2 regions of the Pseudoalteromonas sp. SIMBA_162 genome follow, and region 2 is predicted to be linked to the other one. Evidence: riboswitches for the same ligand, from Rfam matches in the RefSeq annotation. Region 2 holds a riboswitch; the other holds the start of a gene.

Region 1 (8,307 bases), on a different contig from region 2:
GCTAGTGTAAAGCCTTTGTCTGACTCTTCAGTCACTGCTGGTACTTTAAATACATCAGTAGCACCTAAACCTAAAGATGTACGTGCTTTGTCTGTTAAACCACGACCAATGATAAGTGGAATACGACCACCAGCACGAACTTCATCAAGGATTACATCTGATTTAAGTTCGAAAGTAGAGATAACATCATCAGTACCATGGCGTTTAACAACACCTTCGTATGGGTAAATATCAATTTGATCACCCATGTTGAACTCGTCAACATTTAATTCGATTGGTAATGCGCCAGAATCTTCCATTGTGTTAAAGAAGATAGGTGCTATTTTGTTACCTAAACATACACCACCAACACGTTTGTTTGGTACAAATGGGATATCATCACCCATAAACCAAAGCACAGAGTTAGTAGCAGACTTACGAGAAGAACCAGTACCTACAACGTCACCTACATAAGCAAGTGGTAAGCCTTTAGTTTTTAATTCTTCAAGCTGTACGATAGGACCTACTTCACCTGCTTTATCTGGGTTTATGCCATCACGCTCATTTTTTAGCATTGCCAAAGCATGAAGTGGGATATCAGGACGTGACCATGCATCTGGTGCAGGTGATAAGTCATCGGTGTTTGTTTCACCCGTTACTTTAAATACAGTAACAGAGATTTTTTCAGCTACTGCTGGCTTATTTGTAAACCATTGCGCTGCAGCCCAAGATTCGATAATTTGCTTAGCAAACACATTGCCTGCTTTGGCTTTTTCTTCTACGTCGTAGAAAGCATCAAACATAAGTAATGTGTTTGAAAGGCCTTTTACTACGATTGGCGCTAATGATTCGTCATCAAGTAGGTCAATCATTGGCGCAATGTTGTATCCGCCTAGCATTGTTCCTAATAATTCAGCTGCTTTTTCTTTAGAAATAAGAGAAGTAGTCGCTTCACCTTTAGCAACAGCGGCTAGGAAGCCTGCTTTGATGTAAGCAGCGTCATCAACACCTGGTGGTACACGATTGATTAATAAATCTAAAATGAATTCTTCTTCACCTGCCGGTGGGGTTTTTATTAATTCAATAAGATCAGCAGTTTGCTGAGCATCTAATGGCGCTGGTACGATACCTAACGCGGCACGTTCTTCTACGTGTTTACGATATTCTTGTAGCACAATATTGCCCTCTTGGTGACGTGAAAGTATTCGGTAGCGCTTCATGCGCACTTGTTACCCAATACTTATAGTATTCTAACGCGTAATTATAAAGCTTTTATAGATAGATGAAAATCCATCCAGTTACACAACTGATTATACCGACTATAAACACTATGAATAGTAGTTACGGGAAATTCTATTTCCATGAATACTTGTTAAGTAATAATCATTACTATTTAGGTAGGCAAGCATAAATAGCGGCCATAAAAAAACCCAGCATAAGCTGGGTTTTTATAATCAAAATAATCTATTAACGTAAAACTTTTACTGTTTTGATTGTTTTGATGTGCGCTTCAACACGACGATTCTCTGCGTGTGCAGCTGCTGTGTTAGCTTCATTTTTAAGGCGCTCTTCACCTAAACCTACCGTAGTAATGCGGTCAGATGCAATACCGTCAGCTATTAATTGCTTAGCTACCGAATCAGCACGCTTTTTAGATAGCATTTTGTTGTAAGTCGCTTTACCTACTGCTGAAGTATGACCTTCTAAAAGCACTGTTGTATCTGGGTAATCTTTTAAGAAAGATGCAACTTGATCGATGTCGTCTAAGTAACGCTGTGATACAGCAGCTTTGTCGTTAGGGAACGTTACTAATAAGCTCACAGTTACTTCTTTATCTTCATATAAAGTACAACCAGTACCATCGACAGCATCTGTCATTGGTGTATTAGGACACTTGTCATCAGCATCTAAAATATTGTCATTGTCGCTGTCTACTGGCTCAACCATAACTTCAACAACCTCTGGCGCAGGCTGTACCGGCTCAGCAGGCATAGTGTTTTGTCCAAAGAAATAGTTAATACCTAATTTAGCGCCAACATCTGTGTAACCTTTATCAATACCTTGGTATACAGCAGTTTCAACGTTAGCGAATAAGTTGTCAGTAATGAAGTGTCTGTAACCAACACCTGCATTTAAGAACGTGTTGTCATCAACAACGTCCATTGATTTTATACCAACTAAACCGTAGAAAGGACCGCCATCTAAATGGTAAAGCGCATCAATACCAAAACGGCTACCGTCGATATTGTTACGGTTACCAGCGGCTTTGTCGAATGCATTGAAATCAAGATCTGCATACTCTAAACGAGCACTCCAAAAATCGCTGAAGCGGTAACCCGCTTCAAGACCAAAGCCAGTCGACTCGTTTACGTCAAGACCAGCCTGTGCGCTCATATTTTCCCAAGACGCATCGTAGTAGTCGCCAAATGCGCCAATGTAGAAACCTTCTTGCTTGTCAGCAGCAAAAGTAGATACGCTAGTTGCAGCTAACGCAATTGCAATAGTTAGTGATTTTAATTTCATTGTTTTCTTCCCATTTTAACAACTAATAAATTGTGGCTAATTAAGTACTAGCTCACTAAGTTTTATACAGACTAACTCAACTTTTGTTAATCAATACTTAACGAAAAATAAAGTTTATAATTTTTTTCAATGCGATATAACGATATCCAACAAATCAGTTTAGGTGAAATTTAAAACTTTACCTAGCTAGAAACCAACTAGTTGATCATATAAATCGATAATCTGCAGAAGACACAAAGACAACTCAATCAATTGCTCTTGTTCACAATGAAACTAACTTATCTTTATGTTTAGATAGTAACACCGGAATTTGCTTTGCTCAATCAATGAACATCTCTGTGCTAAAATATCGTTATTTATAATCATTAACTTATCTTATTTTACAACACTTAAGTACCACAAAAAGTTTTATAGTCGGTATCATTTGACGGTACCTCCTGAAATTCGGTCATATCATCGCTGAACAAATACGGATTATTAGCTACTTTTACAAAACGGCTCATCAGTTTACTTGAACCAAGCTCATTATATTCAGCTAATATTGTTTCAATTATATGATTTCGCGGAATTATACGTGGATTGGCCGCTCGCATGGTTTTGTAGCTATCGTTACTTGTTCGGCTTTGCCACTTATTCGCCCACTCAATTAATTCTTTTGGAATAGTTGCATTGCCATTCACAAACTCCGTCAGTGCATCAAAAGTATTGGTGTAATCAAGATGATGTGCTTGCAATAATGTTAGTAGCTCAGAAACAAGATCTTTGTCGCCCTCTTTTGCACCAGCCAGGCCTAATTTTTTGCTCCACATTACTGTAAATTGAGTATTAAATTGCTCTGAAAAATGATGTATAACTGGAGTAAGTAATGACACAGCTTTTTCTTCATCATCGCTAATTAATGGGATAAGGCTTTCAGCTAAGCGAGCACAATTCCAACTCGCCATATTTGGCTGATTACCAAAAGAGTAGCGGCCTTGCTTGTCTATAGAGCTAAATACGGTGTCAAAATCAAAGCTATCCATCATTGCACACGGGCCATAATCTATAGTTTCGCCACTTACGAGCGTGTTATCGGTGTTCATAACGCCATGAACAAACCCAACGCGCATCCAATTAATAATCAAGTTCACTTGATTGCTAATGACTGCTGTCAAAAAAGCGATATACCGCTCAGGGCCTTCACTCGTTATTTCAGGGTAATGGCGTTTAATTGCTAAATCAGCTAATTTTTTTAATCCCTCAGCATCGCCTTGGGTTGCTAAGTATTGAAACGAGCCAACACGAATATGGCTGCTTGCTAGGCGAGTAACAACAGCCCCTGGTTGAGGCGGATTACGGTAAACCGCTTCGCCGGTACCAACCACAGCCAAACAACGAGTAGTGGGAATACCTAATGCGTGCATAGCTTCACTCATTACGTATTCACGAATAGCAGGGCCTAATGCACATCGCCCATCGCCACCTCTAGAATACGGGGTAGCGCCTGAGCCCTTTAACTGAATGTCCCACAGCTGGTTTTTATCGTCATTTATAGCACCAAGCAAATGCGCTCGCCCATCACCCAAACGCGGCGAAAAGTGACCAAACTGGTGCCCAGAATAACCAAGCGCTACCGACTTTATTTGCTGTGATTCATTGCCTGCAAAGGTACTAGGACGCAGCTGCGGCTCAACACCTATATTAAACTGCTTTGCTAACGCTTCGTTCCACAAAAGCAGTTGCGGAGCTGCAACGCTTGATGGTTGATCTTCTATTGCGAAATTATCTGCTATGTCTGTGTATCTCGGCACTAGTTTCATGGTTAATTTCCTGACTGTTGACGTATACCTACGCGATTGTCACCCACACCATAGGCCACAATTAAACTTAGCTCTTGCATACTTAAACCACTTTGCTTTTGCATTTCGTTAAAAAATGCCTGCGCAGCAGTGAGTGATTTTTTAGTTTGCAGCCCACCATCAATAATTTTATGTGCCCTTAGGTAACTCTCTACATCTCGCGAAAGTAAAAAAGTGTCTTTGCCAAGTGCTCTTAAGGCATAAGGGCCTGTATTACCGCCTAATCGGGCACCGTGTTTTTTTAAATGCGCCCATAAACCAATAATATTATCTGTTGGCCACTGGGCAATAAACTTGCTAAAACTGCCATATTCCTGTGCTATTTCGTGGATCATGTAGGCATTTTCAGGAATTGTTTTCACTTTTTTATAATTACGAATAATACGCTCATCACTCGCTTTTTGCTCGAGCATATCGGGCGGCATCATTAATAGCTTATCAACGCTGAATTCCCAAAAAACCTCTCTAAAGCCCGGCCATTTGCTGTTTATTACCGACCAGTAAAAACCACTTTGAAAAACTTTTCGGGTAAATTCTTCAAGCCAATCGTCGTCACTTAATGCGCTTAATGCTTTTTTAGATAAGGGTTTTGCGAGTAATAACTTAAGCATTTTTTCAGAGCCTTTTCGCTCTACTGCTCGCTTATAAATATCGCTAAATTTTTCCATACTTATTAAATACCTCGCTGCTCATAGGGTTAGTTTACGAGAAAAGCAGCCAATACGTAACCACCCACATTTTCGATGAACTAATCTGTATCCTGCAACTTGACACCTAGACGGCTAAAATGTTTTAATCGCCGCAATTACCCTATTTAAATTGTATTTTGTTAAACCTTTTGCGGTTAAACAAAATACAAAGGGCTAGAAGAGGTGCGTTATTCAGGTAGCGTATGTTAGGAGCGCAAACTCCAGTGAGCATACGTCAGGGGAATACCGCCGAGAGGTAAACGCTTTTGCGAAGCAATTACTTCGGGCGACTAGGTTGAATCCTAGCGACTGTCACCAATAGCTGTTTTAAAACAGCTTATTAGTTTGGTGGAGAGCTTCTGGTCTTAAATAATAAGGCCGTGCGCCCTATTATTTTAAGCCCATTCGCTCTTCGAATACTGTTCGAACGACGTTAATGCGGCTCACATCATACAGCCCCTTTAATATCTCGAACACCTTATAGGTTCGTAAGAGATGATCAATAATTTCAATTTAGATGACTACGCACTGTGGACAGCGCTTGTTACGCCGTTTGATCAACAAGGTAATGTTGACTACGACACGCTCACAACACTTGTTAGCGAACAAGAAGCAGCACACAACGGTATTTTACTGCTCGGTAGCACAGGTGAAGGTTTAGCCCTTACGCTTAATGAGCAGCAAGGCATTGTTGAGCATGTGTGCCAATTAAAACCCAGTGTACCGCTTATGGTTGCTGTTGGTGGTAGTAACTTGGCCCAACAAAAAGAATGGGTTAGCTACTGTAACCAATTACCTATTCACAGCTACTTATTAGGCTCGCCTCTTTATGCAAAACCAGGGGCTGTAGGTCAAACACATTGGTACGAAAGCTTATTAAACGAAAGCGCGCATCCGTGTATGTTATACAACGTACCTGGGCGCAGCGGTGTAAGCATTCCTATCGAAACCATTGAAAACTTAAAAGCGCACCCAAAACTGTGGGCTTTGAAAGAAGCCAGTGGCAACATCACCCAATTTGAAGCATACCGACAAGCCGCGCCTAATTTAGCGCTATACAGTGGCGACGATGCACTTATGCCCTATTTCGCCCAAGCAGGTGCAAAAGGCTTAGTATCAGTTGCGGCAAACGCGTGGCCTTTGCAAACACACGAATTTGTAAAACGCAGCTTAAGTGGCCAACACCCCAATTTATTTGCTCAGTGGACTCGCGCTATTAATAGCCTATTTGCTGTAGCAAACCCTATTCCCGTTAAAGTGCTAATGCACCAACAAGGCCGCTTAAGTAGCCCGTTGCTGCGCCCGCCTTTAACGCATCTTGAGTTAACGCAAACCGATTGCATTACCACTGCAAACGACACCATTTTATCTTGGCATTAAATACAGGTTTTTATAATGAGCTGGTTAGAACTACTAAATAATTTAGAATCGGGCGCAGTACGCGCAGCATCAAAAAACGAAAGCGGCCAATGGGAAGCTAACGTAGAAGTAAAACAAGGCATTTTAGAAGCCTTTAAAAATGGCACTAACACCGAGTTTGCGGGCGGGTTTGTTGATAAGCACAACCTTGCACCGCAAGAGTTTAGCACTGACGACGGCGTGCGTATGGTACCAGGTGGTTCAAGCGTTCGCCGCGGTGCCTACGTAGCTAAAGGCACTATTATTATGCCACCAGCGTACGTAAATATTGGCGCATACATCGACGAAGGCACTATGGTTGATAGCCACGCATTAGTGGGTTCGTGTGCACAAGTAGGTAAAAACGTACATTTGAGCGCAGCCGTGCAACTTGGTGGTGTACTTGAGCCAATTGGTGCAAGCCCAGTTGTAGTTGAGGACGATGCGTTTATTGGCGCAGGTTGTGTCATTGTTGAAGGCGTAGTGGTTAAAAAAGGCGCGGTACTGGCACCAGGCGTGCGTTTATCTGCAACCATTCCGGTGTACGACTGCGTTAACGAGCGCCAGCTAGATAAAGGCGAGCCAATTCCAGAATACGCAATTGTAATACCTGGCTCTCGCCCGGCATCTAACGAATGGGCACGAGAGCAAGGCTTAAGCATGTCGTGTGCGTTAATTGTTAAATACCGCGACGAACAAAGCGATGCATCATTATTGCTAGAAGAGGTTTTACGATAATGAGCTTTTTGAGCACGCCAATCAAAACCGCTGTTAATACGCTTACACAGCAACTTGATACACCTTTTTTTGTTTACGACCTAGATAAACTAAACGCACACCTTGCGCACTTAGTTGCGCAAACCGATGTAAAACTTTGGTATGCAGTAAAAGCGAACCCGCTTTCTAAGATTATTCAAAGCTTAGATAGCGCAAGCTTTAACTTTGACGTAGCAAGTAAAGGTGAACTTGAACAAGTCCTTGCACAAGGTATTAGTTCGCAGCGCGTGCTCAACACAGGGCCTGCAAAGAGCCCTAAACAAATTAAACACTTTATTGAGCGCGGCGTACGTATTTTTGTTGCCGAAAGCCTCAATCAAGTGCGTTGGTTAAACCAACAAGCGCAGCTGCAAAATACGCAGCTGCAAGTTTTATTGCGTGTGCAACTACGCTGGCCTGAAGGTGAAAAAAACCCACTAGGCGGCGACAGCCTAACTCCGTTTGGGCTTGGCTGCGATGAATGGCAAGCGCTCAATACTGGCGATTACCCAGCACTTAATTTTGATGGCCTGCATATTTTTCAGTGGGGCAACATGCTTAGCACGCAAAAGCTAAGCGAGCTGTGGTCGCAAATGATTGCACCGCTTACCACCTTGGCTAATAACTTAAATATAAACCTTAAAATTCTCGATTTAGGCGGCGGTTTAGGCATTCCTTATACACAAAACGAGACAATCCTTGAGTGGGATGGCCTTATAGCCGCGCTTGCTAAAATTAAAAAAGAGGCGGGTGTAGACGAGCTTTGGATGGAGCTTGGCCGCTTCGCTGTAGGCGAATGCGGTCATTATGCTAACCCCGTAGTAGAGTGCAAACAAAACTACGGCCAACAGCAAGTTATTTTAACCGGTGGTATTAACCACTTATTGCGTCCTGCTGTTACAAGCCAAGATTTTCCTGCGGCGTTATTGCGCGAATCAACGGCGCCAGAACAAGCAATGAGCCTATATGGCCCATTATGTACTGCCCTTGATTGCTTAGGCGAGCATACCCTACCAAGCGATTTAAACGAGCAAGACTGGCTGGTGTTTAGCCAATGTGGCGCCTATGGTTTTACCGAAAGCATGCCCTATTTTTTATGCCATGAACTAGCTGCAGAATACGTG
Region 2 (8,307 bases):
TCGACTGTTATATCAATCATGTACGGGGTCACTTTACCGCTGTATAAATCAAGCGTGTGATCAATTCGCTCACTTTTAACTTGGCGAAGGCGCTCGGTTTGGCGATTAATTTGCTCTTGCTTAGATTTAATTAACGAGCGTCTGTCTGCAATTGAGCCACTATTTTTTTGAATGTCTTGCAGGTAATCGTCAACTTGTTCGCGCTCTGCTAATAATTGCTCTTTTAGCATGGCTTGCGCGTCTACCGACTGCTGCATTACTTCAAATTGCTCTAAACGTTTTAGTGCTCCCTCAAGACTCATTAGTTCATCGTAAAGTGCGTCTTTTTCTTTTTGTTTATCGGCAACATTGGCTGCCACTTCGCGCTGTTGTTTAAACTCTTTTAACGCGTGTTCAAGCGCACTTAACTGCGCGGTTAATTGCTCTTTGTTTTCGCCGCTTTGCATTTGTACTGGCGAAAGCTTTTTAAGTTTAATACTTGCGCCTGGCAAAGTAAGCACACCGCCTTTAACGTTATCGCTTAATAACGATAAAAATTCCCCAAAGGCATCTTCGTCATCAATGGTTATATCGCCATTAGTGGTGGTGGCAAACGAGAGAAGGTCGGGGTTCAAAATGCGTGATATTTCTTCCACTTCTTTAAGCGATAGGTCTTCGCGCATACGGGTGAACAAATTAAACTCCAGGTTTTTAAGCTGCAGTTTTAAGCTTTTAATTTGTTTTTGCGTTTCGCTAATGCGGTAATCAAGCGTGTGCAAGCTTTGCCCTTGTGCGCTGGTAATAGAGTGCGAAAGCGACTCGTAGTCTTGTTTTAGTTGGCCAAGGCTAGTTTTAATTGTGGCTTTATTTACCAGTTCAAACTCGCTTTTAAGGGCGCTGTAATCTAAAAACCATTGCTCAATTTGAGTTTGTTTGCGCTCTATATCGCGCGATTGCTGTACGTATAGGCTTTGTTTTTGCTCAAATTCGTGCTTTTCGTGTTCAATGTCTTCAAGTGCTATACCAAGTTCACTAAGCTGCTCTTCTTGGTAAGTGTCAAAGTCAATGAGTGCTTGGTCAATTTTAGGCGCGTACGCTGCTAATTTACCTTTAAGCACGGTTTGATTTTCAAGCATTGATTCAAGTGCGCTTATTGGCTCTTGCATTGATTCAAGGGCTTTTAATTCGCGCTTAGCCCGGTTTACTTTGTCAAACGAGCGACGCCATACTTCATAAAAATCAACCTTTGAGTTTGACATATGGCGCTCAAACACTCGCAGCATAAAGCGCTTAACATCGCTTGCGCCCAATTTGTGTAAGTTAAGAATACGCCTAAAAATTTCTTTATAAATGGCGGAGTCTTGCACGTTATTAAGTGGGATCATTTTTAAATTAATGTCGCCGTCAAAGGGCGTTGCGCCGCCGGTAAGCAGGGCGTTTAGCTCTTGTGCTTTTAACTCAATAGGATTGTAATTAAGCGACTTTAAATGATTAAACAGCTTGGTAAATTTAATTATGGTATTACCTTGCGTGTACTGTTCTAAGTCGAGCTTGCCCTGATAACAAAAGTACTGGTGCGCGTAACCGGCTATTTTACCCAGACCCGCTACACCAATAACCACCGAGCCATGGGGGAGGTTAGCTTCAAGTAAAATGTACGACTGATCCGATGAAAAATAAAACTTACGGGTTTCATCTAAATCGTGCCCGTCCCATTCGGTTAGGCGCAAATCGTTTATAAGCGGAAATTGTAGGGCGTTTATAACCGAGCTTTTACCGGTATTATTTGGCGCACAAATAGAGCTGCTTTTATCCAGCGGGATCACACACTTTGCATAACCTGCGGTATTAAGTAGGGCGAGTTTACTCAGTCCGTATAAGTTGTTCATTCCTCGTCCTCCGTCATGTAGGTTTCTTCGTTTACTTCCATTAATGCATCAATGTAGCGGTGAATAGGTGCTTGTAGCATAAAGCCGCCTTCTACTTCACGGGCAAGACCTAAACGAACCATACGTAGGTAAACATCTTTTCGTAAATCTGAGCCCGAAAATATCTCAAGCTGATCAAACAAGTGCTTGTTTATTTGCACTAAGGTTTGCATCAGTTCTAAATCGTTTACTTCATCAAACAGGGCGCGCATTGGGTCTTTACCGGTATTGGCAAAGTGCTCAATTAAAATGTAAATAGTGAGTGCGATAGCGCGAGATATTTTACCCATATTTGGCGTACTTTCGTCGCTGGCAAAATAGTAAAAGCCACGGCTATCGTGTTTTATGTCGTGGCCTAATGCGGTAAATAGTGCGCTGTAAGATTCAATGTGTTGGTCGAGTTCTTGCCACATAACGTTGTCTTGTTCGCAAATGTGGTAACCCGCAGTTAATTTTTTATTGATTGCTTGCAGGTGAGTGAGTTCTTCTAGGTTTATATGTGTCATGGTAATTACTTATCTGCCTTAGTATTAGGCTGAGTTGCTGAATCTGATGCCTGAGAATTAAATGGGTAAAGTGAAAAGTGTTGGCCGGCAATTTTAACTCGGGCTTTTTCATCGCTTTGACTAATTTCAATGTCGCTATCACTGACTAATTTTTGATATAAAAAGAGCATTTCGTCGGCGTCTAAGTCGGGATAGCTTTCATCTAAAAATTGCAGCAGCGGCTGTGGTTTTTTACGTTTTTTGTTAAAGCGTTTAGCAAAGCTTGTTTTTACATCGTTGTAGTCAGGAATGTTAGGCGTTACAAATGCGGGTACATCTTGTTGTTCGGGAAGTTGATATTCTTCGTGTTCAAATTCTACCAAGCTTGCCATGTACGCGACAATATGGCGTTGTTGCCCAAGCGAATAACGCTGAGAGTCGGTTACAAAATTAGGTTGTACAGCGCTTAGCATGTTATCTACGCCATTTTTACGCACAAGGCCGAGCACTTTGGCAGCTTGGCGTGTAACTAAGTTATTTCGGCGTAGCTCTTCGCGCAGGGGCATGAGCATATCGGCACTTTTACGTAAACTCTCTCGGCCCATTAGGTTCATTTCGAGTATGCGAGTTCGTAGCTGTTCTAGCATGCGTTTGTCGGTGTATGCTTTACCAGAGCGTTCAATAAATTCGATTTGTTTACTGATTTGCTGCTCTATTATTGTAAAGCAGGCATGAAAATCGCCCCTAATATCGACCATTTCAAGCATGGGCTCTATGTATTCGTCAAAGGCTTCGATTACTGATTTGTAGCGTTTTTGTAGTGATTGCACCGCATTGTTTGATTTAGCTTGTTCAACAATATTTAAAATGGCGTTTTCGTTGTGCGCGTAAAGTTTCATTATTTTACGTACCCGATCATCCATAATACGGCTAAATCGGCGTAAATCGTCAAAGTCTTCCATGCTACCAGCGTTATCTAAACGATTACCTAAACGGGCAAGATCGTCTACTAACACGCTAATTTCTTGTGCTAAGCCCAAATGCTCTTCTTGCAGTAAAAAAGTAGCAAAGTCAGCAATTGCACGGTTAATTTCAAGCTGTGATGATTTAGCCAGTGGAATTAAAATATCTTGATTGAGCAAACGGTTTGTTTCTTTGTAAATGCGCTCGTTGTTCCACGTGGGTTGTTTTTGTTTTATCGCATTTTGCACGTCTTTTAGGCTAAAGTCGGCCATTTTAAAACGTTTAAATAATAGCTCTAAAACTGCCCAATGTTCGCTAAGGGTATTTAGTCGCTTTTTAGCTGGGATCATAAGGTGTTACAACATCCTAGTAATTTATTATTGAGAATTTAGAAGCGTCTCATTATTACGTATTCTAATTAATCTAGCCTGTATATGGTATTCGTTTTTAAGACTATTTAATAATAGTTTTTGTATAGCCGCAGTGCTAACATTCGCGCCGAAAATAGGCACGTCGAGAGGGACTTTGCGTGTGTTCTTTAAAACAATATCAAAGGTTATTTAATACCCATGGTTTCCACGATTATTCTAACCCTGATAGCGATCGGATTTTTATTGATTGTTATAGAAGATATCATCCATGTAAATAAAGCTAAAACCACGCTTTTTTTTGGCACGCTTTGCTGGATCCTCCTGTTTATTTTCCCTTTGCATGGGCAAAGCCCAGAGCAAGTACAAGAACTCCTTAACGAAAATATTTTAGAGATAGCATCGCTGTGGTTGTTTTTAATGGCCGCCATGACCTTTGTTGCTTATTTAAACTCAAAAGGGTTTATCGAAAATATTGTGCACAGAGTAATGCCAACAAGTATTAGCGAACGCAAGCTGATGTTTTTGGTTGGGGTATTTGCCTTTTTGTTTTCGTCGGTTTCAGACAACGTAACGGCTACGTTAATATCGCTTGCTGTAGTTATGTCGTTAAAACTACCGCCTAAAAAGCTTATAAAATATGCCACACTTATTGTGTTTGGTGTTAACTCCGGTGGTGTGTCGTTAATTACCGGTGACGTAACAACCTTAATGATATTTTTAGATGGCAAGGTAACCATTGCTAACTTATTACTGCTTATTGCGCCTGCATTTATGAGCGTTATGCTTTTAGCTGCAATGCTAAGTATTGGCATGAAAGGGGATGTAACCTTTTCAAAGTCTGGAAAAAAACGCATAGAAAAAACCGATATCACCATTGCAGTTATTTTTGTATCTACAGTTATAAGCATACTTGCGCTGAGTGTAATTTACAGTGTACCGCCTTTATTAACTTTTTTATGTGGTTTATCAATCATGTTTTTAGTGGCGCAATTTTTAATGCGCAAAAAAGACATAAACAAAAACATTATCGACTACGTACGCGACATAGAATACGACACCTTACTGTTTTTCGTCGGGGTTTTATTATTGGTAGGTGCATTAAAAGAGATTGGAATGCTAAGTAAGTTTACCGACCTTTACACCGTTATGGCGCCACAGTATGCTAACTACTTAATGGGTATTTTGTCGGCCGGGGTTGATAACGTACCGCTCACTGCTGCTTTACTAAAAGCTAATATAGTAATGAGCCAACAAGATTGGTTATCGTTTACTTATGCAACCGGTGTTGGCGGATCTATGCTAATTATTGGATCGGCTGCGGGTATTATTGCTATGAGTAAAGTAAAAGAGCTAACTTTTATGAGTTACTTACGTTTGTCGCTCTATTTGTTAGTAAGTTATACCGTGGGTTATGCGGGCGCGTATTACATGGGCGGGTTTGTTTAAGTTTTGCTTAACAAACCGCATTAAAACGCTTGACAGCTAGACGTCTAAACGTTAACTTTCAAACCCCACTTTATAGTGGGGTTTTGTTTTATTAACCATTGGTTAATACAACATTCAGAAGAGGTGCGATACTTAGGTATTTAATGGTAGGTGACGAACGCCCATAACCATTAAAGAGGGAAGTACTCGCCGAGAAAACCAACGTTACGTCGATGTTGTTTTTCGGTTTATGGGGCTGAATCCTCAAAACTGTCACCAATCTAGGTGGAGAGCTTCTGGCAGTGGATTTACCTTCAAGCATTCACTTGCCAAGTTCTTCTTGTTTTATCGCGGTTTGGATACCGCAAAAGGAGACTAAATGACTACCCAATCAGTGCCGCAAACAGTATCGGACGTTAAATCAGATTACATCGTTGCCAAATTTGGCGGAACCAGTGTGGCTAACTTTGATGCGATGAGTCGTTGTAGCGAAATTATTGTTGCCGATAAAAGCGTGCGTATTGTCGCTGTGAGCGCCAGTGCCGGCGTAACTAATCATTTGGTTGCACTGTGTAAATCAAGCATTACCCCTAAGCAGCGCCAAGAACACATTGACGGCGTGCTAGCCATTCAACAGGCTATTTTAGATGAGTTATCGCTTGATGCCGATTTAGCCGTAGGTTTTAACGAAACGTTAAAAGCATTCCAAACGCTAGCGCTTGAAACACTGACAACTGATCAGCAGCACGATGAGTTACTTAGCTTTGGTGAGCGTTTATCGTCGTATTTATTTGCGCAAGTGCTGCGTTTAAAAGGGTTAAATGCCGATCGCTTTGATGTACGTCAAGTACTTAAAACAGATAGTCAGTTTGGAAAAGCAACGCCAAATGTAAGCGCAACAGCACAAGCTGCTAAAGAATATTTGATCCCACTGTTAGATGATCAAGTTATTGTAACCCAAGGTTTTGTTGGCAGTGACGAATTTGGACAAACAACAACGCTTGGCCGTGGTGGGTCTGACTACAGTGCCGCTTTACTTGCTGAGGCAATAAACGCCAAAAGCGTACATATTTGGACTGATGTTGTGGGTATTTTTAGTACCGATCCGCGATTATGTGTAAAGGCATCGCCCATTGCTCGCTTAAGCTTTGATGAAGCCGCTGAAATGGCTACCTTTGGTGCAAAGGTATTGCATCCAGCTACTATTTTACCCGCTAGCCGTAGTCATATTAATGTGTTTGTTGGATCAAGCCGCGAGCCTGAACGTGGTGGTACGTGGATAGAGCGTGAAAAATCGCAGCAGCCAGGAATTCGCGCGGTAACCCAACGTAAAAATCAAATTTTGCTCACCCTTAAAAGCCCTGAAATGCTATTGGCTAGTGGCTTTTTAGCCCGTGTATTTACTATTTTAAGCGAGTTTAATATATCGGTTGATTTGGTAACTACGTCTGAAATTAGTGTAGCGATAACGCTTGATAATGCACCTAACGCGTCGCGCCCAGAGCTCGACCAAGCGTGTTTAGATAAGCTTGCTGAATTTTGCCATGTGTCGGTTGAAAACAACTTAACACTGGTGGCACTTATTGGCTCTGAGATTCAACTTCGCCAACACGAAATGAACTTAATGCAGGTATTAAGTGACTTTAATATTCGCTTAATTTGTCATGGAGCAAGTAAACACAACCTATGCTTTTTAGTCGAACAAAGTGAATCTGATAATGTGGTTCAGGCTATTCATAGCCGGTTATTAGAGGCTTAACTAGTAAGCGCCTTATCGGTTAATAAAAAGCACCGCCAGTCGGTGCTTTTTTTATGCACTAAGGTTAAATCAAACGTCTCTGTTTGCGTGTTTACTACTTGGCTACTTGCGGCCAAGCTTACTAAGGTTAATTCGTTAAATACGTTGGGGCTAAGTAATTTGGCAATAGGGCGACTAGTTGCTTTAGCTAATGACTCTTTTAATGTCCAAATTCTAAAAAAGGTATTGGCTTGGCTTTGCGTATTAGGTTGAGACGTAATTAATGTAACTTCGTCTGTGTGGTAAAAATGCTTGGCTAGTTTTTCAAACGGGCGCGTTAAGCTAATTTTTTCAAGGTCGAAGCCAAACGTCTCGCTTTCTAAATTTAAAGCAACCCCAACAAAACCATGAGAGTGCGATATACACGTATTAATAACGCACTCGTTAATATGCAGCTCTAATTTAGCTGTGGATTGGTTAAAGCTTGTGTTAATGGCATTTAATGGCACATTTGAAAATTCAGGGAGGGTAGATTTTACAAGCAATTTTAAAAGTAAACGGCTTGCTACATATTCTTTTTTAGCTATTTGGTTTTTACGGCGGTTAATAACGGTTAATTCAAATTCGCTGAGTAAGCTCGCCAAGTTGTAATTAGCCAAACTAAGTGTATTAGCGTCGAACAACAAAACGGTACTTTTGCCTTTAGGTAAATTGGCAAAATCTGTTGGCGTTATGGTTAAGGCGTTATTAAAAAAATGTGCGGTCATATCAGCTCAAAAAGTAAAAAGTCGTTGTTATTGTGAGCAGTTAACGCGACAAACAAAGGCTGAATACAATTTTATTACTCAGCTGGCATTAAATATGGTTTAATTCACAACAATCAAAATAATAACAGATTTGTAGATGTATGGCACAAATGCGTGATGGGTTTCAAAGCCGACTTGGTTTTGTTTTAGCCGCTGCTGGCGCGGCAGTGGGTTTGGGTAATATTTGGGGATTTCCTACACAAGCTGCTAATCATGGCGGTGGAGCATTTTTACTCGTCTATTTTCTGGTTATCTTTTTATTGGCTTTACCGGCGCTATATACCGAGCTTTATTTAGGCCATAACGCACAAGCAAACCCGGTAAAAGCGCTGGGTGACGCATGGCAAGATAGCAACCGTAAAATAGGCGCAGCTGCGGGCTATATTGGCCTTGCGGGCGCTGTAGTCATGTTGAGCTTTTATTCAATTGTGGCAGGCTGGATGCTGTCGTACGCAATTGAGCCTGTTACAACGTTTGTTGGTTTACACAGTGTGAGCGAGTTTTTACACAGTGACTCGCAAGCCCGTAATTTTGTATTTACACCATTAATGCTTATTTTAACGGCCTGTATTATTTTAAAGGGTGTTAAATCGGGTATCGAAACGTGGTCGC

What was found. A riboswitch is a leader RNA that binds a small molecule or an ion and turns the genes downstream of it on or off. The one in region 2 is predicted to bind lysine.
Region 1: another riboswitch for lysine. It lies ahead of dapA (4-hydroxy-tetrahydrodipicolinate synthase); the one in region 2 lies ahead of lysC (lysine-sensitive aspartokinase 3).

The regions. Positions count from the first base shown of each region.
Region 1 is NZ_JAWJBQ010000013.1:51,677-59,983, reverse strand. It holds gene acnB (bifunctional aconitate hydratase 2/2-methylisocitrate dehydratase) at 1-1,154, opposite strand, end outside; gene R0J88_RS11135 (OmpA family protein) at 1,447-2,502, opposite strand; gene R0J88_RS11130 (protein adenylyltransferase SelO) at 2,892-4,301, opposite strand; gene R0J88_RS11125 (DNA-3-methyladenine glycosylase I) at 4,304-5,008, opposite strand; lysine riboswitch at 5,200-5,396, shown strand; gene dapA (4-hydroxy-tetrahydrodipicolinate synthase) at 5,525-6,409, shown strand; gene R0J88_RS11115 (2,3,4,5-tetrahydropyridine-2,6-dicarboxylate N-succinyltransferase) at 6,425-7,165, shown strand; gene R0J88_RS11110 (PLP-dependent decarboxylase) at 7,165-8,307, shown strand, end outside.
Region 2 is NZ_JAWJBQ010000001.1:113,402-121,708, forward strand. It holds gene R0J88_RS00475 (ATPase) at 1-1,868, opposite strand, end outside; gene R0J88_RS00480 (condensin complex protein MksE) at 1,865-2,413, opposite strand; gene R0J88_RS00485 (hypothetical protein) at 2,419-3,705, opposite strand; gene nhaD (sodium:proton antiporter NhaD) at 3,925-5,172, shown strand; lysine riboswitch at 5,283-5,455, shown strand; gene lysC (lysine-sensitive aspartokinase 3) at 5,531-6,910, shown strand; gene R0J88_RS00500 (4'-phosphopantetheinyl transferase family protein) at 6,907-7,656, opposite strand; gene R0J88_RS00505 (sodium-dependent transporter) at 7,797-8,307, shown strand, end outside.